Regions from separate parts of the Peribacillus sp. FSL H8-0477 genome, predicted to be linked through region 1. Evidence: riboswitches for the same ligand, from Rfam matches in the RefSeq annotation. Region 1 holds a riboswitch; each other region holds the start of a gene.
The links. Region 1 has a riboswitch for S-adenosylmethionine ahead of MHI18_RS12335 (O-acetylhomoserine aminocarboxypropyltransferase/cysteine synthase family protein). Riboswitches for the same ligand answer to the same signal wherever they lie in the genome.

Region 1 (8,071 bases):
CTATGGATCATTTCTGCTTATCGCTGCTTTAATACTATGCAAGGCATCTATCGGCCATACAGCTGCAGTCAATAACCAAGTACTAGCTGTGATTATGGATTTTTTCCATCTGTTAGGAATGGCTTTATGGCTGGGTACTTTATTGGCCCTGGTGATTCTGTTGCCGGGAGAATCTAAAAAGGGAAAAGACCACTCGATTTATTGGCAAACCATACAGCGCTTTTCAGCATTTGCCATTGTTTTTGTCCTTATACTCCTTGTTACCGGTATCTATTCAAGTGTTCAGCATGTTTCCTCCATACAGTCATTAGTGACCACTTCGTATGGAAAGGTACTCATTGGCAAAATACTGTTAATGCTGATTATGATTGGAATGGGAGCTTACCATTCCTTTAGGGGTAAATGTAAAGAGAAAAAATTAGGACCGAGTGTCCTGATTGAATTTTCAATCGGCCTGATTATTATTATGTTGGCAGCACTTCTGACAAATCTACCGACTGCCAATTCTCATGAAATAGACAATTCACAAGTAGTAACCATAGAAAACTACCAGATTTCCCTTGAGCTAACGCCTTCTCAAACAGGCGTGAACGAAATGAAGGTCCAGTTGTCTAAGAAAAATGGGGATATACCTGATATTGAACAGATCACTGGAACGCTTGTGTCATCGAATATGAATATGGGTGAAGGGAATATTGAGCTTAAGAAAAAAGAGTCTGGAACCTATACAGCCGAACCTATTATCTCTATGGACGGTTCTTGGAAGTTGTCTATTCATGTGCTAACCAAAGAGTACGATTCATTTGATGCGGACTTTCCCATCACAATCAGCAAACCAAAATAAATGCTAGGAGATAACAAGAATGAAAAATATAGTCAGCACTTTTTCAAAAGTAATCATTGCCTCATTTACAGGAGTGTTTTTATTTGCAGGAGCAGCAAGTGCTCACGTATCCGTTCAACCAGCAGCGTCAACACCTTCCGCCTGGGAAACTTACACCATAAAGGTACCCGTTGAAAAAGACATTCCCACAACCAAAGTCGTTATAAAGATACCAGATGGTGTAACGTTCGTTAATTACCAACAAGTTGCGGAATGGGAGGTAACGCTGGATAAAGGTTCATCTAACACTGTTCAAACAGTTTCTTGGACGGCCACAGGTGAAGGAATCCTAGCTGGACAATTCCAACAGTTTACATTTGTAGCGAAAAATCCGGAGAGTGAAACTGATATTGCATGGGATGCTTTTCAGTATTACAAAGATGGCAGCATTGTTGAGTGGAATGGAAAAGAAGGTTCGGCAACACCTCACTCAGTAACGAAGGTAAGTACGGCCAGTACGTCGCCTAAACAACAGGATAGCCACCATGAACACGATGCTGTAGAAACAGAACAGATGGCACCTGACAAAGGGACAGAGACAGAGTCGAACAAGGCCGACGTGGAAGATACTGATTCTCCAAGCCAGACTGCTCCTCTCATCCTTTCCATTTCTTCGTTGATTCTTTCTATAGCAGCTATTATTCTTGCCGTTCGGAAGAAAAAATAAAAAGTAAAAGAAAGTAAAAGGGCTTGCCTCATGGCAAGTCCTTTTACTTATTTATAAATTATCAGATTTTTTAATTTTTTTATTATAAAAACCTATACATTTCTAAATCACGGGTATATACTGTATTACAACAAGAAACAAAAATAACAAACTGTACTATAAAAAGGGAGGAAACCTTACCATGCAAACTAAAAACCCAATGGAATTTTTCAGAAATCTGCCATCTAAACAATGTTCGGAATGCGGTGATGTAGTCCATGAACAAGCAGAATCCTACCTAATGGAATGTGACCGCTGTTTAGCAAAAAGAGAAGATTAATCTTGAGGAGGAAACTACTATGCAAACAATTAAACCAATGGAGTTCTTCAGAAACCTTCCGCCAAAACAATGTCCCGAATGTGGTATTGAAATTAGTGAGCAAGCAGAATCTTACTTAATGGAATGTGATCACTGTTTGGCCAAACGTGAAGATTGAAACGGACTCATACTAAGGAGGAATAAATAATGCAAATCATTAAATCTAAAGAATTTTTCAGAAATCTTCCGTCCAAACAATGCCCCGAATGCGGAACTCATATCAATGAACAGGTTGAATCGTACCTAATGGAATGTGATCACTGTTTGTCTAAACGAGACGAATAAAAAATAACCCCTGATTTTCAGGGGTTATTTAATGTTTTGAACACCTACGCAGTTTTGACCCATTCACCCAGATCACCAAAATCCACTAATAATAAAGTTATCTCTTTCACCCCTTGCTCGCTTCGCTATATTTAACGGCTGCTTCAAGTGCTTGGTCAATATCATTAATAATGTCCTCAATATCCTCAAGTCCAATTGATAGTCTGATTTGCTCAGGTGTAACCCCCGCTTCAACTTGTTCTTCTGGAAGCAGCCTCGAATGAGTTGTACTCGCTGGATGGATGACCAATGTCTTGGAATCACCAACATTCGCAACATGTGAAAGAAGGTTAACCGAATCAATGAACCTCTTCCCTGCTTCTAGCCCACCCTTTATTCCAAAGGTGAAAATGGATCCTGCTCCCTTGGGCAGATAAGTTTTAGCAAGCTCGTATTGTGGATTGTCTTTTAAGGTCGGATAATTAACCCATGCAACATGCTCATTAGCATCAAGAAAAGCAGCCACTTTTTCCGCATTGCTCACATGCTGGCGAACTCTGAGTGATAATGACTCAAGTCCCTGAATGAATAACCAGCCGTTAAATGGCGAAAGTGAAGCTCCCAAATCATGCCCCAACTCAAAACGTGCCTTTACAATCAATGCATTCGAACCACCTACTTCTAGATATGAACGATTATTAAGGCTCGGCTTTTTCACGGTAAATTCAGGATACTTACCGTTATCCCATGGAAACTTTCCAGAATCAATGATCGCTCCCCCAATTGAAGTCCCATGACCGCCAACAAACTTTGTAATAGAATGAACCACAATATCTGCTCCATATTCAAGTGGTTTTTGAAGGTATGGAGTGGTAAATGTACTGTCAACGACCAGCGGAATTCCCTTTTCATGGGCAATTTCTGAAAGAACCTTTAAATCAGCAATTTGAAGTCCCGGATTGCCAATCGTTTCAGTGAATACAGCTTTTGTTTTATCCGTAATAGCTGCGGCAACAGCAATAGGATCCCTTCCATCAACAAATCGTACCTTTACACCAAAGCGTGGAAAGGTAACCGAAAATAAATTATATGTTCCTCCATAAAGCGCATTGGTAGCAACGATTTCATCACCTGCCTTAGCAAGTGTTAACAGTGCTATAGAAATGGCCGCTTGCCCCGAGGATACAGCAAAGGCTCCATTTCCCCCTTCAAGCTGGGCAAGTCGTTTTTCCAATACCGCATTTGTCGGGTTCGCATTACGCGAATAGATGTAGCCCTCCTTTTCCATTTTGAAAAGCGAGGCCGCATGATCTGAATCCTCAAAACCATAAGACGTTGTCTGATATAAGGGTACAGCTCTTGACCGGGTTACTGAATCCATCACTTGTCCGCCATGTAAAGCGATTGTGTCAAAATTTAATGTCGTCTCTTCTTTTTTTGTCATTGTTTATGTCTCCTTTTATTTGGACTAAAAACAAAAAAACTCTTCTTACCAATAGATAAGAAGAGTTTTGTACATAAATAGACTACAGGGTCTCTTCTTATCTCTCGAACAATTTTTACGTTCGCTGGAATTGGCACAGTACTCATAAAGAGCCTTTTGCCGAGACTTCACAGGACCAGTTCCTCCATCTCTCTTGATAAGAATTTCATTATTTAATTGTAAAGCGTACTTATTCGGTGTGAATTAATCATACTTATTATTCAGAATATTGTCAATTATATTTACTAGTGAATCTTTACTACTATCTCTACATGAATGTTTTATATAACAAGTATGCATTCAGCACAATCACAATCCCTGCAATCATCCAAGCAAGTAATGTCGTCAGCTTTCGATTAACCAAACTCCCCATCAGTGACTTATTACTTGTGAAGATAATAAGAGGAACTAGAGCGAAAGCAATACCGAACGAAAGAATAACTTGGCTTGCTACAAGTGCTTTTGTTGCATTAATTCCGCCGATAATTATAATGAGCGGTGGAAGCATGGTAATTGCCCTGCGAAGATATAAGTTAATTCGTTTATTAATAAAACCTTGCATCACCACATCTCCAGCCATCGTTCCAACTGATGAACTAGAAAGACCTGCTATTAAAAGGCCAAGGCCAAAACAAAGAGCTGCAGCTGGTCCTAAATAGACACCAAACATTTCATAAGCAACACTTAGATCATCAGTAATCATATCTTTCTTAAAAAAAAGTGCTGCGGATACAACAAGCATGGCCATATTAATAGCCCCTGCAAAAATCATGGCAACCACAATATCAATACGTTCATATTTATATATTTTTTGTTTCTGTAAATCATTCACACCAATAATTCGATTCTGAGTCAAAGAAGAATGAAGATAAATAGCATGCGGCATAACTGTCGCTCCGAGTATCCCTGCAGCAAGTAAAATACTATCCGTCCCCTCAAACCGTGGTATGAACATACCACTTACAACCTCCGCAGCATCCGGCTTCGCTAAGAAAGTTTGAACGGCGAAAGCCAAGACAACCATCAGTACCATTCCGGTAATAACCGTCTCAAAGGTTCGGTACCCTCTTCTTTGTAATTCGAGAATCGCAAATGAACAAACTGCTGTGATTAAGGCAGCCGGCAGCATAGGGATGCCAAAAACCAAATATAACCCTAGAGCTGCACCAATAAATTCAGCGAGATCAGTGGCGATGATGACGAGCTCACTCTGAATCCATAAAAGAATGGAAGCAGGCTTCGAAAAACGGTCGCGTGCTACCTCTGGCAGGTTTTTTCCTGTCGCGATACCTAACTTTGCTGACAAGGATTGAATCAACACGGCCATGATATTAGCGACAACAATTACCCATAGCAGCAAATATCCATACGTTGAACCCGCTGTTATATTCGTCGCGAAATTCCCCGGGTCAATATACGCTACAGCAGCAATAAAGGCAGGTCCCATAAACGGCAGAATTCGTTTCCACCCTTTTACCTTTCCATCTAAAACTGCTTGAGCCGCTTTACTATTTTCATTAAGCGGAAGTAATGATGTTTTTGTTTCTTTCATCTCGATGTTCCCTCCTAACAAAACAAAGGCTTGCAACAAAGAATGTTTGCCATGCGAAACTTTTTGAATGGTTATAGTGTATGCCTATCCACATAATTTGTAAACACATTGAGCTTCAATAAAGTCTAAAAAGAGACAACAAAAAAACTGTCGAGAATCTCGACAGTTTGACTAAACAGGTACTTTTCATTTAGCGTGCAGGAGTAAGTTCCTCACTAAGTACAGTCTCAATTTCTTTAAAACGCTTAGAAATAGTGGATGCTCCTACACTATATTTCTCGGCAAGCTTCCCTTGAGAAAGACCAAATTCACCTGCTGAAATTTGCTTCACAGCATATTCCATAGCAGCTGCAAATGCTTCCGGCTTACGAATGACAGGTGATTCTTGCAGACAGAATGTGTTCCAAAGTTTCTGAGTTAACTGTATAAGCTCCTCTGGATACTCCTCCTGCTCCATCCCCTTTTGCAGAATTCGCGCAGTTTCTTCTTGCTTCTCATTTCCCCAATCAAGCCCAGCAGATTCGGAAAGTTCATTTCCTTTAACTACAGCAAACAGTGTATTCAGCACTTCAGGGAATTGTTTTACCATAAACTCTTCAGCTTGACCGCTAAATGCAGCCAATTGCTCTTTCATTGCTTCAAGAATTTTTTCAGTATGCTGCATTTCAATACTAATAAATGGTGTAAAGAAGCTCATGACTTCTTCCATTTCAACAGGATAGCCAAGAATTAAACTATCGCCGTCCATATTCTGTTCCCGATAGCCATCCATTGGAAGCGAATAGGTTTTCTTCGTAACAATATCCTCAAGAGACAACACGTCCTCATTGATTCCTTGAATCATTAGTAATGAAGGAGCCGTATTTACCCATGACTCAACGATTTCTTTCGTTTTTGTCCGGATAATTGAGTCACCCTGTTCAGTTAAATACTCTTCTAGTATCGTATGGCCATTGACGAGTGGTTGTGACAGCATGCTCCACATTCTAAAGTTAAATAAATATAAATCTTGTGTTTCCTCATCTAAAGTAGAATAAATTGGCTGTTTTTCCGCAAGTTTAACGATCTCATCTTGATACTGTTTTTCTGTATAATCGATAAGATCTTTCTGGATTTGTCTAGCTTCCTCGTAGTTGATCATTACAGGAATCTCCGTAACCTTACGTTCACAGCATTTCTTAAACTTTTTCCCGCTTCCGCATGGACAAGGATCATTTCTATTTGCTTTAATCATGTTGTTAGTAACCTCCAAAATAGTGCTATACACCATTGTACCAGAAATACAGCAATTAGATAAGAACGGAAGAATCCGGAAGCCGCTGGAAATTCACTTAAAAGAGGCAGTTTACGGTATTCTTACACTCTTATTCATTACTTCTATCCGTTTAACATGGATGTATAAAGTTATTTATTGTTTTCGAAATAAATAAGGTACAGAACCTTCTAATAAATTTAGAACCCCTCCAGGATGATAGGGGATGAACTGATTCGCCGCTTCTATCTCCACCCACTTTACCTCCGAAATTTCCGTTTTATTTTGTACACCAAGTTCTCCACCAGAAATCCGTCCCCTAAAGGTGATGAATAAAGGCTGATTTCCTCTTGCCGTAATGACGGCTTCATTGACAGCAACAATATGGCCCGCCTCTACAGTCAGACCTGTCTCTTCCTTTACTTCGCGAATAACAGCCTGTTTGATGTTTTCTCCATCCTCTACTTCACCACCCGGAAGTGTCCAGCCAGCCCCAACATTATTGACAATTAATACCTTTTCTTCAGCCTCATTGTAAATGAAAGCATAAGCTACAATCACTTTTTTCATCTAATCGCTCCCAGCACTATATAATAGGAAAACTCTTTTTAATATCGAACTAAAAAAAATCTTTTGTTTATGTTAGATAATTTTTGCTGTTTATTAAAAATAATAGCTCATTATTATTAACTCGCCTTTTCTTCCCATTTTTCGAGCACCTTCATCAACATAACCACACTTTTTATAAAGAGACTGTGCTGTTTTATTTTTCACATTTACGGCTAATACAATCTCCTATATATGAACATTCATTATGTATAAACCCAGGTAACAACATCAGCGATTTCTTAGCATACCCTTTTCCTTGATGATAGAAATCCGTTGAAAATCCCCTCAATAACAGGCTTTCCGATTTTCTGAATATCCCATCTTTTTCGTGAAGTACAAAGAAGGTCACAAGTTCATTCTTTTCAACAATGCCTGCTTTTGTCCCTCTCAGATCATTCAACACACTCGAGAGGTGTATTCGTAAATTGAAGCTGCTCTTCAGATAACTTGTAATTCATCACATCATTCTTAAAGCGTTCTTTATAATAAAAAATTCCGTAACAACCCATCCCCCCTCTAATCATGCGGAGCATTGTTCACCAGCAAAAACAAACATACGTTCTTATCTATATATCCATTTTATACATTTCCATTTGTACTTTCAACTTTTAACTAAAAAAAGATAGTCATCTATTAAAATAGACTGACTATCCTATTAAAAAGAGGTTTCTATTGCAGACACCCCCTATTTTAAGGGAGACACTAAAGGATTCGGGTTATTGATCCAAAAGCCATTTTCCTGATAATCAATTTCTGTCTGATTAATATAACGAGTATCGACAGTATGAATCAGTACTTGAATTTCGTTAATAAGTAGGATTTCTTCTTGATCAGATTTTTCTCTTGTCAGGCTTAAGGAATAGTGCATTTCGTTACAGCATTCACTTCTTACTCCAAATCGTAAAAATCTGTTTTCTTCATCATTCTCCTGTATTTCTCTAATTTTCTCTTTCGCTCGATCTGTAATCTTAATCATCCTCAACACTCCTTGCCCGTTTTGAAA
Region 2 (8,071 bases), 250 kb from region 1:
ATGGCTGTTTGCATATCTTTATCCGATTGCTTCTGCGTCCGTCCTGAATCCGGATTTAACTCATTAATTCCATCTGCCAGAAGAATAATCAACGGTGAATGTCCTTTATCCTTGCCAGCATCAAGAATTTTCACAGCCTCATTCACCCCTATTGCAATATCGGTATAGGAGCCTCTTGTTAAGGAATCTATGTATTCTTTAAAATCCGTTTTATCCTCTTCAGAATGAATTTCCAGCAAGGCCTTTTCACGATTAATTTGATCAGTATAGGCAACTAACCCCACCTTATCTCCGCTAACGGATAACATATCAACAAACATTTTCATTGCTTCATTACTTACTTTCTTCTTATCGCTTTTATTCATTGAATTGCTCACATCAACAACTAACACTGCATCCATCTTTTCACCAGTATCCACAGCGTATCCCTTTATGGGCAGCAGACCTGCCGTTAAAAGCAAACTGATCATAACAAAACTTATATATCTAGATAATTTCACCCATATCCCCCCTTACATACATAAACAATCAATCTATTAAAGATAGAAAATAGCAAATTATATGAATATTATAGTATTTTATTTACATTTTAACTATAATTAGTTAGACAATATATGTTAATTATTGCATTTATTTTTAATTAAAGTAAATATATGTAATTAACAACCTATGAACCAAGGAGGATAACCTGATGGTTTTTATTATTTTCGTCGTTATATTTCTTCTTATTCTCGTAAGGAAAATTCATATGCTTTATATCGATAAAATAATAGCAGAAGACACCCCAAGTATTGATAATAGAATCATCGAACTGCTTAATTCTAAATAATCAAGGAAAGCGGGTGATCCTATCAGGAAGCTGTCTGTTAAGCTGACAACGTTTATTGTGCCTAAATCATTAATTTCTGAAATTCATCTTTGTAAAAGGTGTGAAAGCTACACTCTTTTTCCTGAGTACGGATGTCAAAATTGTTCCAGTCCAAAAGGTTTTTACACATTGGATCAATTTCTCACAAGAAAGTATCGTCTACAGTTCCAAAACCACCTGCTTTTATTATTCGCCTTGTTAGTCATAACTGCTTTAAGCAGCCTTGACCTAACCATATTTTTATTAACAACTTTTCTTGGAACACTGATTCTTATTGGATATAGTATGTGGAAGTTTTCCATGCGCTTGAGTGAAAAAAAGTTACTGCTCGATGATCTAGTTTTGACTGATCAAGTAAAACTTACTGAAGGAATAAATAAAAATATACAGTATGTACAAAAGAAAATTGATACCGGCCATTACCAGGAAGCCTACGAAATCCTCCGTAAAATTGGCTTGTATATACACAATAATGAAATAAAGGAACTAAAGCTCGGTTGTTTGAATCAATTTTACCTTCGAAAAGATATGCAGTTAGAAATGGATTCTCTCCTTCCGGAAGGATTCAGCCCGTTATTTATTCGTTACCTTACTGATGCAATTAAGATACAACGGAATCTAGTTAACAAAAATGTTTTGGATTATATCATTCGCTATGAGGAGGAAATTCAGGAGCACTTTTCATATGATGTATTTATAACTACTGCCGGAGCTGCGTTAAGAAAGAAACAGTATTTCATCGATTACCAAGACTTTATAATGAAGTATATTCATGGTCTACCTAAAGAAAGGATTATCCGTTTATGCAGGATTCTTCAAACCACGAATACCCCTGAAATGGACCAAGCACGAGATCAACTCCACAACCTAATCCAAATAAAGTATGCAGGTGAGAAAGAAATGGCTGCGTTACTTTAGAAGAGAGTTTAATATGCTCGTTGAATTGAAAAAGAAAAAAATACTTTCTTTCGATTGACCTCTAGCGTAGTAATCACCTCACTAGACGAATACCAAACAAAAAGAATGCCATTCTAATAGAATGGCACTCTTTCAATTAATTAGCGGGCAATGTCTATTTCTCGTTTACTTGTAAACAACCTTTTGCCTGATTTGCCAGGACTCTTGCCTCTTCTGTCGTCTCTGCTGAAGAAAGAACTACTGCAACGCGGCGTCCCTGTTTCGTAACGGGTTTAGCAAAAATACGAATTTGAGTGTTTGGAGTGGACAACGACTCCTCAACTCCTGAGATGCTATAATTCTCAGCTTCAGTCGGTGCCTTCAAGGGACGGCTCGCTCCTGGAGTAACCAACGTAATTTCTGGAATCGGATATCCTAAAATGGCACGGATATGTAAGGCAAACTCGGATAAGTTTTGTGTAACTAGTGTAACAAGCCCCGTATCATGCGGCCGTGGAGAAACTTCACTAAAGTATACCTTTTCTCCTGATAAGAACAGCTCTACTCCAAATAGACCTAAACCACCCAGCTCATCCGTAATCGTATGTGCAATCCGTTGAGCTTCCTCTATTTGCTGGTCTGTCATATCATGAGGCTGCCAAGACTCAATATAGTCACCGCCTTCTTGGATATGTCCAATCGGTGCGCAAAACTTTGTACCCTCAACAGTTCGAACTGTTAATAGCGTTATTTCTGAGTCAAATGAAATAAATTCTTCAATAATCACTCTACCGTTTTGCACACGCCCTCCTTCCATGGCTGTCTGCCAACAGGTTTCTAAATCCTCTTCAGTAAGACATACACTTTGCCCTTTACCTGAAGAGCTCATCAATGGTTTCACTACATTTGGGAAACCGATTTTATACGCACCCTTCACGAATTCTTCATATGTATCAGCAAATTGATATCCAGCTGTGGGTATTTGTAATGTCTCAGAAGCAAGTCTACGAATGCCTTCCCGATCCATCGTCAGTTTAGCTGCACGAGCCGTTGGAATGACTGTAAATCCTTCATCCTCCAACTTAATAAGTTCAGACGTTGCAATCGCTTCAATTTCAGGCACAATTAAATCAGGCTTTTCCCTTTCAACAATCTCCCGAAGCTCTTTTGCATTCAGCATATCAATCACATAACTGCGGTGGGCTGCCTGCATCGCTGGTGCATCTGCATAACGGTCAACAGCAATCGTCTCTACACCCAGGCGCTGTGCTTCAATAATCACTTCTTTTCCTAATTCTCCAGATCCTAACAGTAAAATTTTCTTAGCTTTATACATATTAGTCAACCTCCCCTTTTCTCTTTTTCATTATATACGAACTATTATAATAAAGTAATCTAGTATTATTCGTTTTTAACAACAATAAATCAATTATAATACTAGATTAACATAAAAAACCTACCTCATAACGTACAATACATATTGGTTATATACAGAAAAATTTTGGTGTCCCCAAATTTAATCAATCGATTGATTAAATAATTTTCCATAAAAAAAGCCCTTCAATTAAGAGGACTCTTCATAGCTCACTGATTATTTCTTTTTACTTATTGCCTTCCAAAATTCAGCTGCAAGCACTTTATATCCAGATTCACTCAAATGAATATTCGTCTTATTTGGAAGATACTTTTTATAATTCTTAGCAATCGCTTTGTCAGTCGCCACAAACGTGTCGCCATTTTCTGCTGCTGCTGACTTAATTTGCGTATTAAGCCCTGTTAGCAACGGCATTAAAGCAGCTTGCTGTTCAGCTGGATAATAAGGGAAACAATTATAGTAACCCATTACATAAACCTTTACCTTTGGATTAAGGCCGTCAATTGTTTTTAGTATCTTATTCAGATTAGTAGAAACAGCGACAAGTGCTTCCGACGCTTTCGAAGGATCCGTATTTATCTTGGCAAGTAAATCATTTGCCCCGATATCAATGGTAATATGAGTAGCGCTTTTAATTTCCTTCCTGATTTTCTTGCTTTTCGTTACATCTAGCAGAAGACGATCCGATGTATAACCTGGTACGCTGAAATTATCAAAGTCTGCTAATTTATACTTTTTTGCCACAAATGAATCAGCAATATAATCAACATACCCATAATCTAAATAGCCATTCGGTGACAGCCCTGCTGCTAACGAATCCCCTAATGCCACATATTCAACCTTTACTGGTGCAGGAGCTTTTTTTGCTGAAGCACTAAATGGCACACCGACTACTAGTGACATGGCTAACACGATACTTGCAGTTTTCTGTTTTCGATTCAAAATAATTCCCCCTTGATAATTTTTGGTGTTCACTAGTTCAAATTCAGTATTTATATTGAAAATCCTTCTTAGGACTAAAGTAATTTTTTCGACATTCAATTGACAAATTCAATTTTTTTTATTAGAATAATCAAAATACTACTTATAAAATAAAAACATATCTCTTATCCAGAGAGGTGGAGGGACTGGCCCGACGAAACCTCAGCAACCACACGTAGTGATGGTGCTAATTCCAGCAAAGCTTAGCTTTGGACGATAAGGGGAGGTGTCTTTTCTTACAAAAGCCCTCTTCTTAGGAAGAGAGTTTTTTTGTATAGAAAAGGAGAGTTTATCGATGATAAATAATAAGACGTTTTTAACCGTGGATGAATACTTAGATCTTTACCTTTTTGCAAAAGATCTTGGTGATATTCATTGGCAAAATGAAATAATTGAACAACTAAAAAATCATAATCAGAAAACAGATAAAACCTGGGAGATTCAGGCTCTATGGGAGTCCTTTGAGCGAGTAAATAATGAAATACTGGCTCTTTACAAAGAACTGCGAAATGATTCAGCCATCTCAGAAGTAATAGGAGAAAAGCTCTGGACTTTAAAACAACAGCGTATGGAAATCAGTCGGGAAATCCGCTGTCTGCAAGAGGATAAATCGTTCATAACTAACTAAAAAAAGATGGAGTATCTCGTTAATGAGATACTCCATCTTTTTTATGCGTTAACCTTCATAGCTGACATCATTTGCATCATGGTTGAAATCATTTCATCACACTCTTGCATTTTCATCATCATTTCTTTCATATCCATACCCATTTCATCATTCATTTCCATGCCTTGCATTCTAGTCATCATCATTTTCATACCATTCATTTCTGTCATCATTCTTTCCATTGACATCTTCATCATCATACTCATCGCCATGTTTTCCATTTCCATTCCTCCATTACGGTTTTTTAAAACTAATAGGAACTCGATGTACAGCACTTGTCCTACTTCATCTACTTTAAGTATATACCCAAATAAACTGTATTTTAAAAATTATTTAAATAATTTATTTTCTAAATCATTAACGAACTGTCTGTAACTTTTAAAACCCTTATGTATCATTGGTTTAACCAGTTTAATCAATCGATTGATTAAATAAAATAAATCTTTTAATAAATAAAAATTGGAAGAAACTCCTATTAGTTTTTAAAATAAATGAGCAGAATAGAAAGAGTAGGTATTTTATCAATCATTTTACTTAATAGCGAAACTTATAAGATTATGTAACGTACTAATAGAAGAAAGGGGGTGTTTATTTGCAGTACTTCTTTTTTGTCGGTGTAGTCTGTATCATTATCTCCGGTATATCAGTTGGGGCATGGACGACGCCTCAACAGCAAAGAGCTACATTCAATAATGAAACAACCGCATATAGAAGATCCAGAACAAGAATAGCCATTTATTCTGGATTTTTAGGCATCCTTTCTCTAGCCATAAGCGGAATGTTGTATTTTAAAAATACAATATGATTCTCAAGATATTTATATCGCTTCTAGGCTGTTGAGAAAGAGTCGGCAGCCTTTTGATTTTTTATTTTATCAATAACTATTGACCCGCTAAATAATCCTTTCAAAAAACCCTTTCTCTGCATCCAGAGAAAGTGCGTTCTAAATGAACCCTTATTTAAACTTCTTCTTGACGTGATTATTATCCGTTGTATAATTAAGAGTTTTAATTAATTATCTCATTGCTATATTTGTATAATAAACAAAAAGAGGAGAATTCATTATGTGGTTTATTTTTGCTCTACTCACAGCACTTGCATGGGGCGGGGCGGATCTATTTTATAAAAAAGGAACAGATAGTAATGATAAGTTCAGCCATATTAAAATCATCATTATGGTCGGCTTGGTTATGGGTTTGCATGCAACAGGGTACCTTTTATTCAAAGGATTGACTTTTAATCCTATGGATTTAATCACTTATTTACCTGTATCAGGACTCTACATTTTGTCGATGGCAATTGGTTATATCGGGTTACGATATTTGGAACTTTCGATTGCTTCGCCTATCCAAAATTCCTCCGGAGCCGTTACGGCAATCCTAATTTTCATCTTTTTCACCCATGAATTAGGTGTAATTGAAGTTTTAGGACTCATTATTATCACACTAGGTGTTATCGGCATCGCCGTTTTAGAAAAGAAAGCAGAAAACGAAGCCCTTCAAAATCAATCCGTTGAAATTGATAAAAAATATAAAATTGGCTTTATGGCGATTATTTTCCCTATCCTTTATGCTTTTATTGATGGATTAGGAACCTTTGCCGATGCCATTTACTTAGATGAATTAAATCTGATCAGCGAAGATTCGGCACTGCTAGCCTATGAATATACTTTCTTCATTTGTGCTGTATTGTCGTTTGGATACCTTAAATTAATTAAAAAAGAATCATTCAACGTTTTTACCGAACGAGATAAAGCGTCTGCCGCCATCCTTGAAACGATTGGTCAATTCTTTTATGTATTTGCAATGGCAAAGAATGCAATTATCGCCGCACCGCTTATTGCTTCATATAGCATTTTCTCTGTCATCCTGTCGCGTATATTCCTTAAAGAAAAACTGAACAAAATGCAATATACCATCATTATTGTTGTTATTTTTGGGATTGCTTTGCTTGGTATTGCTGATGAGTTGTAAGTAAGTCAATATTCAAAAAAGAGCAGTGTCCATTGAGACACTGCTTCTTTTTGCTGTATTTTTTACTTAGTATTTGTAAACCCGCCATCGATGCGGATAACTTCTCCGTTGATATATTCTGCTTTAGACGTTAAAAGGAAGGTTACAAGTTCCGCAACCTCTTCCGGTGTTCCCAATCGTTTTTGAGGAATGCCTTTCGTTGCATTCTCTTTCATTGCCGGGTTTGCTTCGTAAAAGGCTTTAACCATAGGTGTCTCTGTAGGACCGGGAGCAATTGCATTTACACGCAATCCGTCTTTTCCATATTCAGCTACCATCGACTTGGTTAAACCAGCAATTCCGTGTTTCGTTGCTGAATACGTTACAACTGAATCCTGTCCAATTACACCTGCACTTGAAGCTGTATTGACAATTGATCCACCGCCATTTTTTAGCATGACCTCGGCTACATAACGAACGCCGTACAAACTACCCATTAAATTGATTTGAACAATTTTCTCAATTTCTTCAATGGCTGTATCTAAGAAGTACGCACCACTTCCTGAAATCCCTGCATTATTGAAGAAGTAATCGATCTTTCCGAATTTCTCTACTGTCTTATCCACATAGTTCTTCACTTCTTCTGCCTTAGAAACATCAGTTTTGATGAAAATGGCGTCTGCTCCTAATTTTTTTACCATTTCTACTGTTTCGTTACCTCCCTTTTCATTCACATCCACTACAACGATGTTGATTCCATCTTCGGCCATTCGAACTGCCGTAGCCTGTCCTAAGCCGCTTCCTGCTCCTGTGATAATCGCTACCTTATTCTTGGTTGTCATAATTAACTACTCCTCCTAGTTGTATTAGCTGCTTTATCTATATTTTTAGGTTAATATGCCTACTCGTTTGTATTTTACCCAATCACTTTGAATTAAAACAATGCACACACCGGGAAGAGTCGGTTCGTTATAAAGAAAGTGAAAAAGGCTTGTGTAAGAACACTTCGAACAACTTTACTTCTATCCATCCCCAAAATAAAACAGATGCGTTTTTAGAAAATAAAAAATAACCGCTCATGAACTAAAAATGAGCGGTTATCCGTTATTCAACTGTTACAACCTCGGATCAACTGGATCTGCTTCCATTGCTAGAGTTCCAAGCACACACTCATGTACTCTTTCAATAGATTCACCACTAACAAATCTTCGAATTCCTTCTACTCCTAGCGTAAATTCCTTTAGTGCCAGCTTCTGTTTTTTGGAAACATTTCGTTCCTTTAACCTGTTCAAGTTTTTTGGTAGTAAGTAGTCCATACCATAAATAATGTT
Region 3 (8,071 bases), 1.1 Mb from region 1:
AGCGTTTTCTCAACCTTGTTAATCATACCGAAATTGATACTAGTTTTCAATAAACAAATACCAACACGATTCTTACATACTATAGGAAATTGTCGAATTGGGTAAAATAGACTGGATTATGAGGGTGAGAGGTAAGTGGATTCGAAGGAAAACTAGACATAAAAAAAGACAGATATTGTATCTGAAGTTTAGGTATGGTACATTTATAGGTAATGGAATAATAAGTATAAAAATATATATTTATCCTAATTTACATTATATATCAATGGAAAGTAGATGTCAATATATTTTATAAAAAGGAGTGGTTTGATGGCGGACTGGGAGTTAGAGAAAATTCACGAACAAAATAGGGTGAATGAATTGAAGCGAAAGGTACACTACGAATCAAATCGGCTGCAGAAACTTCTCGGTACTGCTGGTTCTGAAATCAAATCGATTAAGAAAAACTTTTGGGATGATGTTACTGTGAATTTGGAAGATGCGCATGAAGCAGCAGAAACACATGCAAGCATCCGGCAGCAGTCTGAGCTGTTATCTGAACGTGAAAGGCGGCATAAACATTCTATTGAGCAGGTTAAATTGTTAAACCGTTTAGTGAAGACTCCTTATTTTGGGCGGATTGATTTTCTTGAAACGGATGAAAAAAATGTCGAACAAATCTACATCGGGGTAGGTTCCTTTTATGATGAAGAAAGTTCTTCATTTTTAGTTTATGACTGGAGGGCGCCTATTTCTAGTGTGTATTATGATTATTCAGTGGGACCGGCTAGGTACGAGGCTCCTGAAGGAATAATTGCAGGTACGTTGGAGTTGAAACGGCAATTTGTCATCCGAAGTGGTGAAATTATAAGTATGTTTGATACGGGGATAACAATTGGTGATGAATTGCTCCAGAAAGTTTTGGGGAAACAGGCGGATTCGCAAATGAAAAGCATTGTAGCCACCATTCAGAAAGAGCAGAATACGATTATTAGAAATACGAAAAGCAGACTTCTTATTGTACATGGGGCAGCCGGCAGCGGAAAAACATCGGCTGCACTACAACGAGCAGCCTATCTTTTATATCGATTCCGGGATCAGCTTAGCAGTGAACAATTACTATTATTTTCGCCTAATCCACTATTTAATAGTTATGTATCTAGTGTCTTGCCTGAACTTGGTGAAGCAAATATGCAGCAAACGACTTTCCAGCAGTATTTAAATCAGCGTTTGGGTGATGTATTTGACATTGAAGATCTTTTTCAGCAAATGGAATATGTATTGAGTTCAATTGATGATGAAGAATATGAAGCAAGACTAGAGGGAATTCGTTTTAAATCCTCACAAACTTTTTTACAAGAAATTGACTTCCTGTTAAATACTTTGAAACAAGCTGGGATGATCTTTAAACCGATATATTTTAGAAGGGAGAAAATCTTTTCTGCAGAAGAAATCTATCAATATTTCTATCAACTAGGTAATGAACTATCCTTGCCTGCTAGAATGAATTTGACTGTTGATAAAATACGTAAAGAGGTAAGAAAAAGAGAGCTGGAAGAACGTAAGAAGGCTTGGGTAGAAGAAGAAATGCAGTATCTTGATAAAGGTGAATATCTTAAAAGCTATCGTAAGTCTCTTAAAGCTGAGGAACATGAATTCAATGGAATAGACAGTGAAACGCAATATCTTGCATCGGCGATAGTGAAAAAACGATTTAAGAGTCTTTATAGAAAAATTAATGAGTTTGCTTTTGTAGATACAGAGGCAATCTATCGAACATTATTTGAGGTGAAACATAAGAAAGAGGTAAATCATTGGGGACTAGTATGCAAACAGTCTATCGAGGAAATGGATCAGGGGAGACTCTTCTACGAAGATGCAACACCTTATTTATATTTAAAAGATCAACTTGAAGGCTTTAAGGTTAACACAAGGGTGCGTTATTTGTTTATTGATGAGGCTCAGGACTATTCTTCCTTTCAATTTGCTTTTTTAGCGAAACTTTTCCCCCATTGCAAAATGACCATTTTAGGAGATCCTAATCAGACTATCGTTGCTCATGGTGAAATGATAGGAGGAACAGATGTCTTAACATCACTCTTCACAGAAGCAGAAACCGAGAAGGTTGTGTTAAAAAGAAGTTACCGTTCTACTAAAGAAATCGTCCAATTCACCCGAGAAATCGTAAAAGACGGGGGAAGCATTGAGCCCTTTAATCGACCAGGTCAAAAACCAGTAGTATTCACAGTCAAAGACGAGCAGCAATACATGTTATGTTTAGAAAAAGCGATTCAACGCTTACAAGACCTGGGGCTTCAAAATATTGCTTTAATAGGAAAGAATGCTGCTGAAAGTGAAAATGTCTATAAAGAATTAAAGAGTAAATTGGAGATCAAACTAGTGAGTAAAGGTAAGTCTGAATTTGAAGATGGACTCCTTGTGATTCCGACGTATCTAGCGAAGGGCATTGAGTTTGATGCGGTGATTATCCTGAATGCTTCGAAGGATCGATATTACTTAGAAAGGGAACGAAACCTTTTTTATACATCGTGCACAAGAGCCATGCATGAGCTTTGCTTGATTTCCATCGGGGCTGTTTCGCCGTTTATCTCCGAGATGAGTAAAGGCTTGTATACAGGTGTAAAGTGGTGTTAAGATATACTTTGTAATTATCATTTATATAAAATGGAAAAGTTGCATTGTTTTAACGTCTCAGGAGGAAAATATGGCAAAGAAAAAGAAACCTTTATCAAGTCGTAAATTATTGAGTATTGCCGGTCTTGGCTGGATGTTTGATGCCCTCGATGTAGGGATGCTTTCATTTATTATTGTAGCCTTGCAGAAGGAATGGAGTTTAACGACCGAACAAGTTGGCTGGATTGGAAGCGTTAATTCTATTGGGATGGCAATAGGTGCCTTAGTATTTGGAGCTATGGCAGATCGGGTTGGCCGGAAGAATGTGTTTATTATTACTTTGCTGTTATTTTCAATTGGCAGTGGATTATCTGCCCTTACAACATCGTTAGCGTTATTTTTACTTCTTCGCTTGCTGATTGGGATGGGATTAGGCGGGGAACTGCCTGTTGCTTCAACGCTTGTTTCTGAAAGTGTTTCAGCCGATAAACGAGGAAGAGTAGTTGTACTTCTTGAAAGCTTTTGGGCTGCAGGGTGGTTAATCGCGGCATTGATATCTTATTTTATCATTCCAGTGTATGGATGGCGGATTGCGTTGCTCTTAAGTGCTGTACCGGCTTTATATGCACTATATTTACGTTTGAATCTTCCAGATTCGCCTAGGTATACAGCATTGGAGAGAAAACAGAAACCTTCTATTCTACAGAATATGAAAAGTGTTTGGGCTAAAGAGTATGCTAAACAGACACTTGTTTTATGGATTCTTTGGTTCTGTGTGGTCTTTTCTTATTATGGAATGTTTCTATGGCTACCGAGTGTCATGGTTATGAAAGGATTTAGTATGATCAAGAGCTTTGAGTATGTATTAATCATGACACTGGCTCAGCTTCCGGGTTATTTCACTGCAGCATGGTTTATTGAAAAATATGGACGGAAATTCGTGCTTGTTACCTACTTATTAGGTACGGCAGTCAGTGCATATTTCTTTGGAACAGCTGAGGAACTACCCTTGTTACTCACATCTGGTATTATGCTTTCCTTCTTTAATTTAGGTGCTTGGGGCGGGTTATATGCTTACACTCCAGAGCAGTATCCCACCTCCATCAGGGGAACGGGTTCCGGGATGGCAGCTGCTGCAGGAAGAATTGGCGGCATTTTAGGACCGCTTTTAGTCGGTTATTTAGTTGCAGCAGGTAAAGATATCTCAATCATATTCACCATTTTTACTATAGCCATTGTAGTTGGGGCTGCTGTTGTACTCATTTTTGGTAAAGAAACGAAAAATACAGTGCTCAAGGATTAAGTAACTCATTTAAAACAAATTATTTGACACTTATTTAAAGAAGGTATATATTCTCAAGTACATCATAAACTATAAATATAAATTAATATTCTTATCTAGAGAGGTGGAGGGACTTGGCCCTGTGATACCTCGGCAGCAGACCCGTACCCGGGAACTGTGCCAAATCCAACAAGCCTTAGGCTTGAAAGATAAGAGAAGCCGATACGAATGTCAGCCTCTTCTTATTTTAGAAGGGGCTTTTATATTTAATGTTCATGAAATATGTTTAGAATGTGTATGTAGATGGTATATAAACGTTGGCGATAAAAAGTGAAGCGGTAATTCCAAGTCTAACGATAGAAATATGCATACATGTTTTTGGAAGGAGCCAAACAGCTTGACCGAATTATTAAAAACAATAGAAACCAGAAAAGCTCTGTTAATAGAAGAACTACTTAAGCGGGGCGTATATAAAACATCTGATGAAAAGCATTTATATGATGCAACAATAAAAGTACTTGAAGATGAATTTTCACTTGCTAAAATCAACGAAGCGGCACCGACTATTAATTCTGTGAGTACCTAGCTTTGCAGAGTAAAATAAAAAGGAGGTCATTTCTTACTATCCACATGAGATAGGAAATGAACCTTCTTTTTTTTCTATTTATAATATGAATAGTAGACGCTTTAGCGAAAAAATAAATATTTTTATTTTTCTTATTGATTTAATTTGTGAATGATTTTATTATTAGATTATTGTAAAAAAAAAGAAAAGGAGGTTCAATATGGCAACAATGTCCTATCATCTTATCATTGAAGAAAAACGCAAGGAAATGATACAGTTGGCAGAAGATTACGGCTATACAAGCACCCTGACTGTTCAGGCAAGTCAAGAGCTGGATTATTTGCTAAACACCTTCTCTCCGAGTTACCAATCTTCTCTCGTTTCTTCGAATTAGTCTAAATTTCGAATTTATTATAGTACTTATCCCTCATTCAACTCATTCCATTATCCGTTATTTGTGGTATAATTAAACATATTGAATTTCAGGATTTTGACTGATTTCTTTTGAAATGCGAAAGATGGAGGCCAGAAAAAAGTATTCCTGAGAGGCGGACTAGGATGTTTAAAGACCATAGATTTTCGATTCGTTCTAAAATAAGTTTAGGTTATTTTTTAGTTATTGTTTGCCTTGGAATAGCTCTGGTTTTAGTGAGCAGCAGAATCTCCTCTCTTCAGAAAGAACTAGATTTTATCGTAGCACATGACCTACAGGTTCATGAGTTAGCCAGCCAAATTGAAACTAGTTTGCTAAATATGGAATCTGGTCAGCGCGGCTATGTGATTACTCATGATGAAGAATACTTAGAGCCGTATTATAATGGAAAAAAAGATTTTGATAATGTTTATGCAGAGCTGTCAGATTTATTGGCAGATAACCCAGAACAGCAGCAAAATTTAAAGGATTTATACATAGATATTGAAAAATGGATAGATAATGCCGGGACACCGGTAATTAGCTTTGTTCAAAATGGTCAAACTGATAATATTGACCGTTTTTTTCTGAATGACAGCGGAAAACAGGCAATGGGTGATATTCGTGACAAACTATCTTTTTTCCAAGATACAGAATATGAGTTAACGACTCAACGAACAGATGAAATAGCAGAAAATAACAATCTGCTGAAGATCCTTATGTATATATTTTGGCTGATTGTTTCGTTATTTACTGTCCTTGCCTCATTGATTGTTTCTAGATCAATAACTAAAACTCTTAAACAAGTTACAGAATCGATTCAGGAAATTGGATCAGCCAACAGCGATTTGTCTGGAAGAATACCGGTTAAATCAAGAGACGAAGTTGGGATGCTTGCTTCATCCACTAATCAATTACTAGACAATATCCAATTGCAAAATGGGATTAAATCACATATAGGCGATTTAGTTGGACTTACTCAGAAGACAACTGATGTAAAAACATTGGCAGAGCAGATTATTCAACGTGTATCCTTGCTGATTAATGCACAATATGGTGCGCTGTATCTACATACAAGTTTAATTGAGAGAGAGCAATTTATGCATGTTGCTTCATACGCATGGGAAGGACGTCAAACATGGAAGTCTTCCTTTGTACCAGGCGAAGGATTACTGGGTCAATGTGCAGTAAATCGAGAAATGCTAATTCTTGATAACATTCCAGATCAGTACATAAACATCGGTTCAGGAATAGGCCGGTCTATGCCAAAGCAAATTTTAATTGTACCGATTCTTTTTGAAGACCGGACTTTAGCAGTGCTGGAGTTTGCAGCCTTGCAGCCTTTTCAAGTTTCTGATAAGCAATTTTTAGAAGAATTAATGGTAACGTTTGGACCTTCTATCCAAAGTTTCTCAAGCCGGGTAGAAATTGAGCAGCTGTATAGTGAGTCACAAGCCATGACGGAAGAGCTTCAAGTACAAACTGAGGAATTAAGAAATCAGACTGAGGAATTAAAAATTATAAATGAAGATTTAGAGCATCAAAAATTTCTTGCCGAAGTAAAGTCACGTGAAGTAGAGCAGGCTAAAGAGGAACTTGAACATTATGCTGAGCAGCTAAAGCTTAGTTCACAGTATAAATCGGAGTTTCTTGCCAATATGTCTCATGAGTTACGAACGCCTCTTAATAGTATTTTGATTCTATCTGAATTTTTAAATGATAATGAGAATAATACGTTATCAGCAGAAGAACAAGAATATACTAAAGTAATTCTTGATTCAGGTAAGGATTTACTTACGTTAATTAATGATATTCTTGATTTGTCTAAGGTAGAGGCCGGAAAAATGGACATAAAAAATGACTACGTCAATATAACTGCTCTTCCTGAGAAAATGGAACACTTCTTTAGACCAATTGCTGATAAAAAAGGCCTTGTCTTTTCTATTAAAGTACATCGCAATGTGCCGGATCTTTTCTACTCGGATGATAAAAGAATCGAGCAGATTCTAAAGAACTTATTATCAAATGCATTCAAATTTACTGGAAGCGGCGAGGTAAAGCTTGAGATTAGAATGGCAGACCAGGGTGAAACTTCTCAATATGGCTCAATGACCGACCGCATTCCTATTCTTGCTTTTTCGGTTATTGATACAGGAATCGGTATTCATATAGACAAGAAAGAAGTGATCTTTGAATCCTTCCAGCAGGCAGATGGAGCTACATTCCGAAAATACGGTGGAACTGGACTGGGACTTTCCATATCTCGAGAGTTGGCAGAGTTATTGGGAGGATGGATTACACTATCTAGTGAAGAGAACGTTGGAAGTACGTTCACTTTATATTTGCCTTCAATGGAACAGGAGTTTTCAGAAAATCTTACGTTAGCTGAGTCAGAAGCTGCTACTTCTGAACTAGATGCAGATTATCCAATACAGTTGACATCATTACAAGAGGTTTTTTCAGGTAAGACAGTACTGATAGTAGATGATGATGACCGAAATGTTTTTTCTTTGTCAAGAATATTGGAAAAACAAGGAATGATAATTAAGCAAGCATCAAATGGTGCGGAGAGCCTGGAGAAACTAGCTAATGATGACCAGATTGATATCGTCCTGATGGATATTATGATGCCGGAAATGGATGGTTATCAAACCATTCAGGCGATTCGAAAACAGAAAAAATTTGAGGTTCTGCCTATAATAGCTATTACAGCTAGAGCGATGAATAACGAAAGAGAGAAATGTTTGACTGTTGGTGCAAATGACTATATCAGTAAACCAATTCAGCTTGATCAATTATTATCAGTAATTAGAGTTTGGTTAAGTGAAGACCTATTATAAGAATTCCCCGTTATCGAAAAGGATGGCGGGGCATTTTTATGTAATTAAAGGACATTTGTTTTTTTTCTCGAATAAATAACGGGAGCTTTATTGAGGAGGAACTAACATGGAGTATAGAGGATCTTCTGTTTATGATAATGATGATTTTTTAAGTACCTATTTAATGAGGAGACAAAGGCAAGCGAGCCCTAATAATATCCTTGAAAAACCCGTATTGCTTCAGTTAATAGGTGAAGTAAAGGGGAAAAAGGTGTTGGATTTAGGATGCGGGGATGCAGAAATTGGGAAGGAACTTCTTGAAGCCGGGTGCAGCTTTTATGAAGGTGTAGATGGTTCCGTTAATATGGTCGCAAAAGCAC
Region 4 (8,071 bases), on a different contig from region 1:
AATATATGGTCAAGCGGGAAGCAAGTAACCGAAATGTCTCAGCGACCTGACTCACCATATGCTGCAGAAATGAGAAAGTTGAAAGCCTACACAGAAAGTAGTGCAGAAACATACGGCGATCCACTGGAAATAGCCAAAACCATTGCAGCAATTGTCCGGAAGAAAAACCCTCGTTTTAGGTATCCAATTGGTAAGGGAGTAAAGCTGACGATTTGGCTTAAAGAAAGGGTTTCCTGGCAATTGTGGGAGACAATCGTAAAGAAAATGTTAAATAAGGCTGTCCTCAAATAAGGACAGCCCTTCGTTATTTCTCAATATAAACAGAACGAATAATTGTACGGGTAACCGTTGGACCAGCTTTTACATCGATGGTTAGGTTATACATACCGGATACTGGGACGTTCGGCAGTGTGCCAAAATAAGTTTCTGTATTTACTTTGTTAATGGCAGCGGGATTTTTTACTTCAACTCCTTGTTCGTTAGTAAGGTGAACATCAAATGTTAATGGGGTGCTTGGGCTTCCTTTTACCGGTGATTTGAGGATAAATTGTGCGTCTTTCTGTTTCACTTTTCCGGGCATTTCAAGTATAAGGGGCTCTTTATCATCGATTTTTGCAGTAAGTAAATAGGCATCCTGCTTGGCTTTTGTCTTCATTCGAACAACCCATTCACCAGCTTCCATATTCGTTTGTCTTAACGTATGAACATACGCACCAGCTAGGAAAGAGGTTTCACCTTTTGAAGCTTGCGAAACTAGGAAATGAGGGTAAGTGACTCCTGATGGAGAAATTAATTCAGTTTCCACATAGGGGCTTGACGTATAGAGTGTGATATCGCCATGAGCAGTGTCTTCATTTAGAGAAATAGATTGTTCAATCCATTTATTGGTTTGTAAGGGTCCGCCGTGAACACGTTGAGTGTGCAGGGTTGAGATGTTTTCTTCTTCAACAGGCTGTTCACTTAAACTAGCAATGCCCGAAGTAGATGAATTCCGCAAAAAGGGTTCAATTCTTGAAAAAACGGCGGAGCCTGTACGAATATTGTCATGATCATAGTTGGAATCAGTAAATAGATGGGTGCCGTATGGTAATTTTGAACTCCAAACATTGACGAGCCCGTCATTATCACCATAGGAAGAGAGATACAGTCCGCCAAATGATAGAGCGGAAAACGCTGGTCCTTGGTTGGTGCCGGTTAGTGTATAGTATTTGTTCTTTCTAGAATTCACATGATTGTCTATCGCTGAGCGAAATTCAGCCATCTGGCCAATTTGTAAGGAATAGGTACCTTCATCATTTGCTCCTAGTAGAGAACCGAGCCAGCCAGCGTACCAGCTATAAGCCAAATCAGCTAAATTAGAACCATGATGCGGTGAGGCAAGCGTGATAACTCGTCCAACATATTGGTGCGCACCATAAGAAACAAGAGCAGCTTGTGTATCTGGACCGCCTTTACTATGAGCGATGATATTCACTTTTTTACCGCCAAAGTGGGCATTGATTTGAGCGAGTTTGGCAGCTAATAGTTTTCCGTTTTTGTATTGATTGGAAGACCCATTTCCTGCAGCATCATAAAGCTGAACAAAAACCGTTTGATAGCCTGCTTCGTATGCTTTTGTATACATATCATTCACACCATGGTATTCGGTTTCACCGTACCAGCTTGTTGAAGACCCGTTTTTTCCTTGAACAAAAACAATCGGCGGTTTACTAGAGTTATAATTTGGCGGTGTACTTCCTAGAAACCAATCTCCAGGTGTGAAACTCTCACTTGGAGGTTTTAGTTTGCCGTAGGGCTGAATGACTTCAGCTGACGTTTTGGCTGGTAAACTCATAAACAAACATAATGACAAAAATAAAGTAACCATAAACAGTCGGAACCACATTCTTTTCATTAACATTCCTCCTTATTCTATGACTCTCAGTGTTAATTCAAATGACAAACAAGTAAATCCTTTAAATTTCTCTAAAATGAGAGAATAAGGCTAGCAAAGAATTTGAGAAAACAGGCTATACTGACCGGATTATAAATTTGATATGGTGCTAGAGATAGAGTGAGGTTCAGGACTGAGGGATCACGGCAATGGTTCTGTGCAGAACGGAGGGAAAAGTGTGCAAAGCAGCCCATTTACTGTGCAAATGGGGGTGAAAGCTGTGCAAAATGAGGCCAAACCTGTGCACGTCAAAAGATTTACTGTGCAAAAGGGTATTGAGTAAGGAGATCTTGGATCTGAGTAGTGAGGGTTCGTCACAATGAAAAGACTGCCGAGCCTTTCTCGGCAGCCTTCGGGAGAGGATTGGTTAGGGGAATCTATTTGATAGGTAAAGAATATCTGATGTTAAAAATACACCAACAGGAGGCAGGGCATTCGTATTTTGACTTATTTGATCATTTGCGGAAAGCTGGCTATAGCTGACATCTGTGGTTGCAATCCAATTACCATATTCGCCTGCTTGTAATGAGGGTGCCTTCATTAAAAAGGGGCCAGTTAAAATATAATGCCGGACTCCGATAGATGGGTCCTCGAATAAAGACAGCTTGCCGGCAAATGTTGCATAAGGCGTATTAAAGGTAATCTGATTGGATGTTTTATCCCACGTGCCGTTAAAAGGGAGCAGTGTGCCTCGGAAATTAGACGTGCCGACAATCTGATTGTCAGTGATTGAATTGATAATAAACTCTCCTCGGACAATCGGTCTGCCAGCCATAGATGCGTCAATTCCCCAAATCGATGGGACGGGTAGTCCTTGCTCAATTGCCATAGATGATTCCTCCTGTTAGTGAGCGAAATAATACAGTATATGAATAGGATTCAGAAGGGTCCACGGACACTAAAGAGTATTAAACTGCATCACAGCAGGATGGTATGCTATAATACCTATGTGTTCCTAAAAAATGGATTATTTTAATTTTCAGACAAGTAAGTGTAAGTAGTATGGGGGAGGGCCACTTGTTTAAAGATGTTGAACTTATTTATGTGTTAACCCAAATATTAATTGTCCTCTTTCCTATTTTTGTTTATCAATTATTTTTTAATGATCGTACTAAACCGTATAAAAATGGCTTGGATATTAAATTGACCCTTATTCTATTACTTATGGTTGTATTAACCATGTCTTTTCCCGTTCGATTTTCAGAGGGGTATATATATGATTTTAGAATAGTGCCATTTATTATTGCCTTTTTTTACGGTGGATTAATACCAGGTTTACTTACGTTTTTCACGTTATTAATCTTTCGGTTCTTTATTGGTGGAGAAGGATTTTATCATGTGTTAATTTGTTATTCGATAGCAACTCTTGTTTTACTATATTATATGAACAGATATGAAGCCCTTCAAATGAAACATAAAATTGTGGTGTCTAGTTCTGTATTCTGGATAATGGCCTTTACATTAGTTATGATTTATTTAAATACAAAGGAATTTAATCAAATTCCATTTTTACTGTTTTATTTTTTTATTTCTTGGATTTGTTTATTAATGGGTATCTATACTATTGAGAATGTTCAACAAAAACGAACCATCGATTTAGAACTACAGCGTGCCGAAAAATTAAACGTAATCAGTCAGCTGGCGGCTTCTGTAGCGCATGAAGTTCGAAATCCAATGACCTCTGTCCGCGGATTTTTACAGCTATTAAATGAAGATGAAGCAAGTACCAAAACACAGAAAAATTATATAACCATCGCGATTGATGAATTGGATCATGCTCAAGGGATTATTAATGATTATTTATCTTTAGCAAAACCACACAATGAAGAGAAAACGCTATTAAATCTTTCTATTGAAGTGAAAAAAGCGATTGAACTCATGACTTCTTTTTCAACAATACTCGATATAGATATTAGATCTGAACTACAAGAAAACCTCTACATTCAAGGAAATAGAGGAGAAGTTAAACAGGTCTTAATTAATATTATCAAAAATGGAATTGAATCAATGGATATGGGTGGTTTACTGTACGTGAAGTTGTATGACGGTGGTGGTTTCGTATTCATTGAAATTCAAGATACAGGAAAAGGGATGACGGAAAGTCAGTTAAAGAATATAGGAACCCCTTTTTATACAACAAAAGAAAAAGGGACAGGTATTGGTTTGACCATTACGTACCAGCTCATCCATGCGATGAGAGGATCCATTAGTGTAGAGAGTAAGCTTGGAAAAGGAACCACATTTACGATTACATTCCCAATCAATAATTAATTTTGTTTTCAGAATAATCTTGACAGTTTGAATGAGCAGTTGTAAAGTATACCTATTCACTAACTTAATAGTCACTTTCTTATCAAGAGAGGTGGAGGGACTAGCCCTTTGAAGCCTCAGCAGCAGACTTATTGTAAGTACTGTGCTAATTCTAGTAGCGTAAGCTTGAAGATAAGAAGAGACAGCCTTTTGGCTGAGAACCTCTTCTTTTTTTCAGGTAGGGGTTTTTTCTTTGTCCCTTTTTTAAAAAAGTCTGGAGGGGTAAAATGACGAATGAATTGAGTAAGGCGTTTGATTTAATTAAACAAAAACAGTGGATTGACCTCACACATACGTTTGGACCGGGTTCACCACATTTTGCCTCGTTTGATGAAGCAAAAATAAGTACTCTTTTCAATCATGATGATGGATTTTTCGCCCAAAACTTTTCATTTGCTGGGCAATATGGCACTCACATAGATGCCCCTATTCATTTTGTTCGGGACACACGCTTCCTTGAAGAATTAACACTTAAAGAATTGGTCCTCCCGCTTGTTGTCATTGATAAGTCAAAGGAATCCGCTGAGAATCCTGATTTCGCTTTACATACTGCTGATATTTTGGCATTCGAAGCAGAGCATGGAACGATTGACGGAGGTACATTTGTCGCTTTGAGGACAGATCGGAGTAAGCGTTGGCCAAATCAAGAGGCATTTGAAAACAAAGATGAACAGGGAAATAACCACACACCTGGATGGTCAGTAGAAGCATTAGAATTCTTATTCCAAGAGAGACAAATTAAAGCGATTGGTCATGAAACGTTCGATACGGATGCCAGTATTGACTATCAAAAAAATGGCTCTCTATTAGCTGAATACTATGTACTTGAACAAGATACCTATCAAATTGAATTGCTGACAAACTTAGATAAAGTGCCGGCAAAAGGTGCAGTTATTTTTAATATTGTACCGAAACCAGAAAAAGCATCCGGCTTCCCAGTTCGATCATTTGCTATCCTACCCTAGAATAGAAAGAAGGAACTCAACATGTCTATCACACTAACAAAAGCACCGTTTAAAGCAGATCACGTCGGAAGTCTATTACGTCCGGAGTCATTAAAAAAAGCAAGAAAAGAATATAAAGAAGGCAGATTAACACTCGAACAATTACGTGAAATAGAAACAAAGGAAATTAAACGAGTGGTCGATAAACAGATTGAGGTTGGATTAGAAGTTGTAACCGATGGAGAGTTTAGACGTACATGGTGGCATTTTGATTTCTTAGAGCATTTAAACGGTATAGAGGGCTTTGTACCTGAAACAGGACTACAATTCAAGGGAGTAGAAACGGAAAAATACTCTTTACGAAATATAGGGAAAGTCTCCTTTAACCCAACTCACCCATTTATTAAAGATTTTATTATCTTCAATGAAATTGTTGCCGGCCGTGCTGCCGCTAAACAAACCATACCAAGCCCGAATCAGTTATTTACCAACGGAACCCGTAATGAAGCGATATACCCAGACATTGAGGATTACGCCAACGATATTATCAAAACTTATCAAGCTGCGTTACAAGCTTTTTATGATAATGGTGTGCGGTATTTACAATTTGATGATGTGTACATTGCGGGGCTTTCTTCTCCAGAGGTAACCTATCAGAACGGAAAGTATTCCAGAGAATATTTAACCGATTTAGCACTAAGGGTTATTAATGGAGTTTTAGAAGATAAGCCGGATGATCTAGTGGTAACCACCCATTTATGTCGTGGGAATTATCAATCTACCTATCGATTTGGCGGCAGCTATGAGCTTATTGCACCGACCCTTCTGGCCAAAGAGAAAGTAGATGGATTCTTCTTAGAATATGATGACGATCGTTCAGGTGATTTTAAACCATTAACACATATTCCAAATGGAGGTGCTCAAGTTGTTTTGGGCGTGGTTACCTCAAAACATGGTGAACTAGAAGATATAGACGTCATCAAATCGCGCATTAAAGAAGCGGCACAATATGTACCGCATGAACAATTATGTTTAAGCCCGCAATGCGGATTTGCTTCAACCCATCATGGAAATAAACTGACAGAAGAACAGCAATGGGAAAAGCTGAAATTCATCGTCAATGTATCAAAAGAGGTATGGAACGAATAGTAGTTGAAGAGCATCGCACAAGCGGTGCTTTTTTTTCTGTATTAGCCCAAGAAGAACTGATCCTTCCGGGTATCGACAGGTTTAGTCATTAGGTTCCATAGAAAGAATGAATAGCCTATGAGGATGATTAAAATGAGATAGGCAAAAATATTATGACTTTCCGTATTTCCCATGAAATTTAAAAAATTATTAAATCCATGGAATGCAATCGTAACAAGGATGGAATGACCCGTAACAATAAGTAAGGACAGAACAAGTCCGACTATAAAGGCATAGATAATTTGCAAAATGGTGTCCTCTATAGATTGCCCTCCAAACAGCTGGATGGAATGGGTAATGCCAAAGAGAAAGCTTGTAAGTAAAACGGCGATAGCCTTACCTTTTGGAAGAACCAATTTGAGCATGAAACCTCGGAAAAATGTTTCTTCGATGAAGGCTACAATAAACAGCTGCATGAGAAACATAAAGAATAAATTAGCGAAAGAAGAGGTATCCAGCCCTTTGTTTCCAACGACAATGATTAGTAAAACAAGTACTAACGGTATGTACTGTTTGGATAAAGGAAAGAAACGCTTAAAGAAATAAACATCCCATTTTTTCTTGAAAAGTAAATAGAGAAAAACGCCGATGGCTAGGGGGATCAGTCCGATAAATTGTAAGACTGGATGTGTTGGATTCATAATCGAAACAAAAGCTCCATTTACCATATAAAAAAACATCAAAAGAATTTCCAACCCGATTATTTTTAACCAAATACGTTTAGCGGCCAAATGAATATCAGCTCCCATTGGAATCTATACTATATATGTATATATTCGGCGGAGTTAAAATTTAACCTTTCACGATAGAAAATAAACAACTATGTATACAAATAAACGGTTATCTTTTCATCTATATCAATAGTGGCCAATAAAATCTCACTAACTGACGTTTGGTAGGTTAATTCGAGGTTCTTTTTTAGCCATACTTCATCCTTGCCTCTTTTATCTAATTCTGTGTAGTTAATTTTCCCTTCTTTTATAATGAGATTGGGTAGACTAAATGGTTTTGTTTTTACCTGCATATCTAATGGAGTAAGTGGTTGATGCTGTGAATGTAAAAACGTTGATAGAGTACCATCCGGTTCCCAAAGTGCTAGTGAAATCTTTTGAATATCTTCAATTTTATCTTTTCTCAGTTCTGATAATAAAACATCAATCGGAATTCTAGCTTTGGCTAAATTTTTATAAATAATCTGTCCGTTTTTTATGATAGGGAAGGGAGATGGATCAAGCCAGGTTCTAAATTTATCCCATTTTAAACTCAGATAGACACATAATGTGTAAAAAATAACCAAAACAGTTATTGTAACCATTGATCCCTTCATGCCTAAATGTTCGTCTGAAAGAGGGTGGGCGATAATATTCCCTATGATTAGTGCAATGATAAAATCAAGCAATCTTAATTGTGAAAATGATCGAGGTCCCATTATTTTTGTGGCGATGAGTAGGAAAGTGAAACTAATAACCGCCCTTACACTCCATTGAATAATCGTAAGAGAGTCTTGACTGCTGAAAAAATCCATTTAACAACACATCCTGCCTTTCAATAGTTACGGTATTTATTATCACCAGTATAGTAGTATATAAACCAATGTTTAATGTGAGTGGCATAGAGGTATAACTTTACAAAATGACAAATAAGGGAGCGATATGATGTTTCATTATACAGTGCAAACAGATAAATCTATTGATGA

Region 2: another riboswitch for S-adenosylmethionine. It lies ahead of MHI18_RS13470 (hypothetical protein); the one in region 1 lies ahead of MHI18_RS12335 (O-acetylhomoserine aminocarboxypropyltransferase/cysteine synthase family protein).
Region 3: another riboswitch for S-adenosylmethionine. It lies ahead of fbpA (Fur-regulated basic protein FbpA); the one in region 1 lies ahead of MHI18_RS12335 (O-acetylhomoserine aminocarboxypropyltransferase/cysteine synthase family protein).
Region 4: another riboswitch for S-adenosylmethionine. It lies ahead of MHI18_RS02930 (cyclase family protein); the one in region 1 lies ahead of MHI18_RS12335 (O-acetylhomoserine aminocarboxypropyltransferase/cysteine synthase family protein).

Annotation. Positions count from the first base shown of each region.
Region 1 covers NZ_JBBODE010000002.1:90,870-98,940, reverse strand. The annotation lists gene MHI18_RS12360 (copper resistance protein CopC) at 1-844, shown strand, start outside; gene MHI18_RS12355 (YcnI family copper-binding membrane protein) at 864-1,550, shown strand; gene yhfH (protein YhfH) at 1,732-1,869, shown strand; gene yhfH (protein YhfH) at 1,889-2,026, shown strand; gene yhfH (protein YhfH) at 2,056-2,193, shown strand; gene MHI18_RS12335 (O-acetylhomoserine aminocarboxypropyltransferase/cysteine synthase family protein) at 2,300-3,616, opposite strand; SAM riboswitch class I at 3,711-3,819, opposite strand; gene MHI18_RS12330 (Nramp family divalent metal transporter) at 3,924-5,207, opposite strand; gene MHI18_RS12325 (SEC-C metal-binding domain-containing protein) at 5,398-6,441, opposite strand; gene MHI18_RS12320 (NUDIX hydrolase) at 6,616-7,029, opposite strand; gene MHI18_RS12315 (hypothetical protein) at 7,223-7,468, opposite strand; gene MHI18_RS12310 (HesB/IscA family protein) at 7,754-8,044, opposite strand.
Region 2 covers NZ_JBBODE010000002.1:345,066-353,136, reverse strand. The annotation lists gene MHI18_RS13490 (vWA domain-containing protein) at 1-470, opposite strand, end outside; gene MHI18_RS13485 (hypothetical protein) at 998-1,786, shown strand; gene purT (phosphoribosylglycinamide formyltransferase 2) at 1,941-3,101, opposite strand; gene MHI18_RS13475 (GDSL-type esterase/lipase family protein) at 3,357-4,082, opposite strand; SAM riboswitch class I at 4,244-4,344, shown strand; gene MHI18_RS13470 (hypothetical protein) at 4,417-4,749, shown strand; gene MHI18_RS13465 (hypothetical protein) at 4,791-5,009, opposite strand; gene MHI18_RS13460 (DUF5316 family protein) at 5,381-5,593, shown strand; gene MHI18_RS13455 (EamA family transporter) at 5,853-6,761, shown strand; gene MHI18_RS13450 (SDR family NAD(P)-dependent oxidoreductase) at 6,824-7,582, opposite strand; gene MHI18_RS13445 (polynucleotide kinase-phosphatase) at 7,856-8,071, opposite strand, start outside.
Region 3 covers NZ_JBBODE010000002.1:1,184,284-1,192,354, forward strand. The annotation lists gene helD (RNA polymerase recycling motor HelD) at 310-2,634, shown strand; gene MHI18_RS17500 (MFS transporter) at 2,705-3,916, shown strand; SAM riboswitch class I at 4,005-4,111, shown strand; gene fbpA (Fur-regulated basic protein FbpA) at 4,293-4,481, shown strand; gene MHI18_RS17510 (aspartyl-phosphate phosphatase Spo0E family protein) at 4,681-4,854, shown strand; gene MHI18_RS17515 (CHASE3 domain-containing protein) at 5,019-7,712, shown strand; gene MHI18_RS17520 (class I SAM-dependent DNA methyltransferase) at 7,819-8,071, shown strand, end outside.
Region 4 covers NZ_JBBODE010000001.1:550,818-558,888, reverse strand. The annotation lists gene MHI18_RS02950 (SDR family oxidoreductase) at 1-291, shown strand, start outside; gene MHI18_RS02945 (esterase/lipase family protein) at 305-1,894, opposite strand; gene MHI18_RS02940 (hypothetical protein) at 2,301-2,762, opposite strand; gene MHI18_RS02935 (ATP-binding protein) at 2,951-4,204, shown strand; SAM riboswitch class I at 4,281-4,382, shown strand; gene MHI18_RS02930 (cyclase family protein) at 4,471-5,208, shown strand; gene MHI18_RS02925 (5-methyltetrahydropteroyltriglutamate--homocysteine S-methyltransferase) at 5,230-6,336, shown strand; gene MHI18_RS02920 (CPBP family intramembrane glutamic endopeptidase) at 6,378-7,106, opposite strand; gene MHI18_RS02915 (DUF421 domain-containing protein) at 7,196-7,900, opposite strand; gene MHI18_RS02910 (DUF302 domain-containing protein) at 8,031-8,071, shown strand, end outside.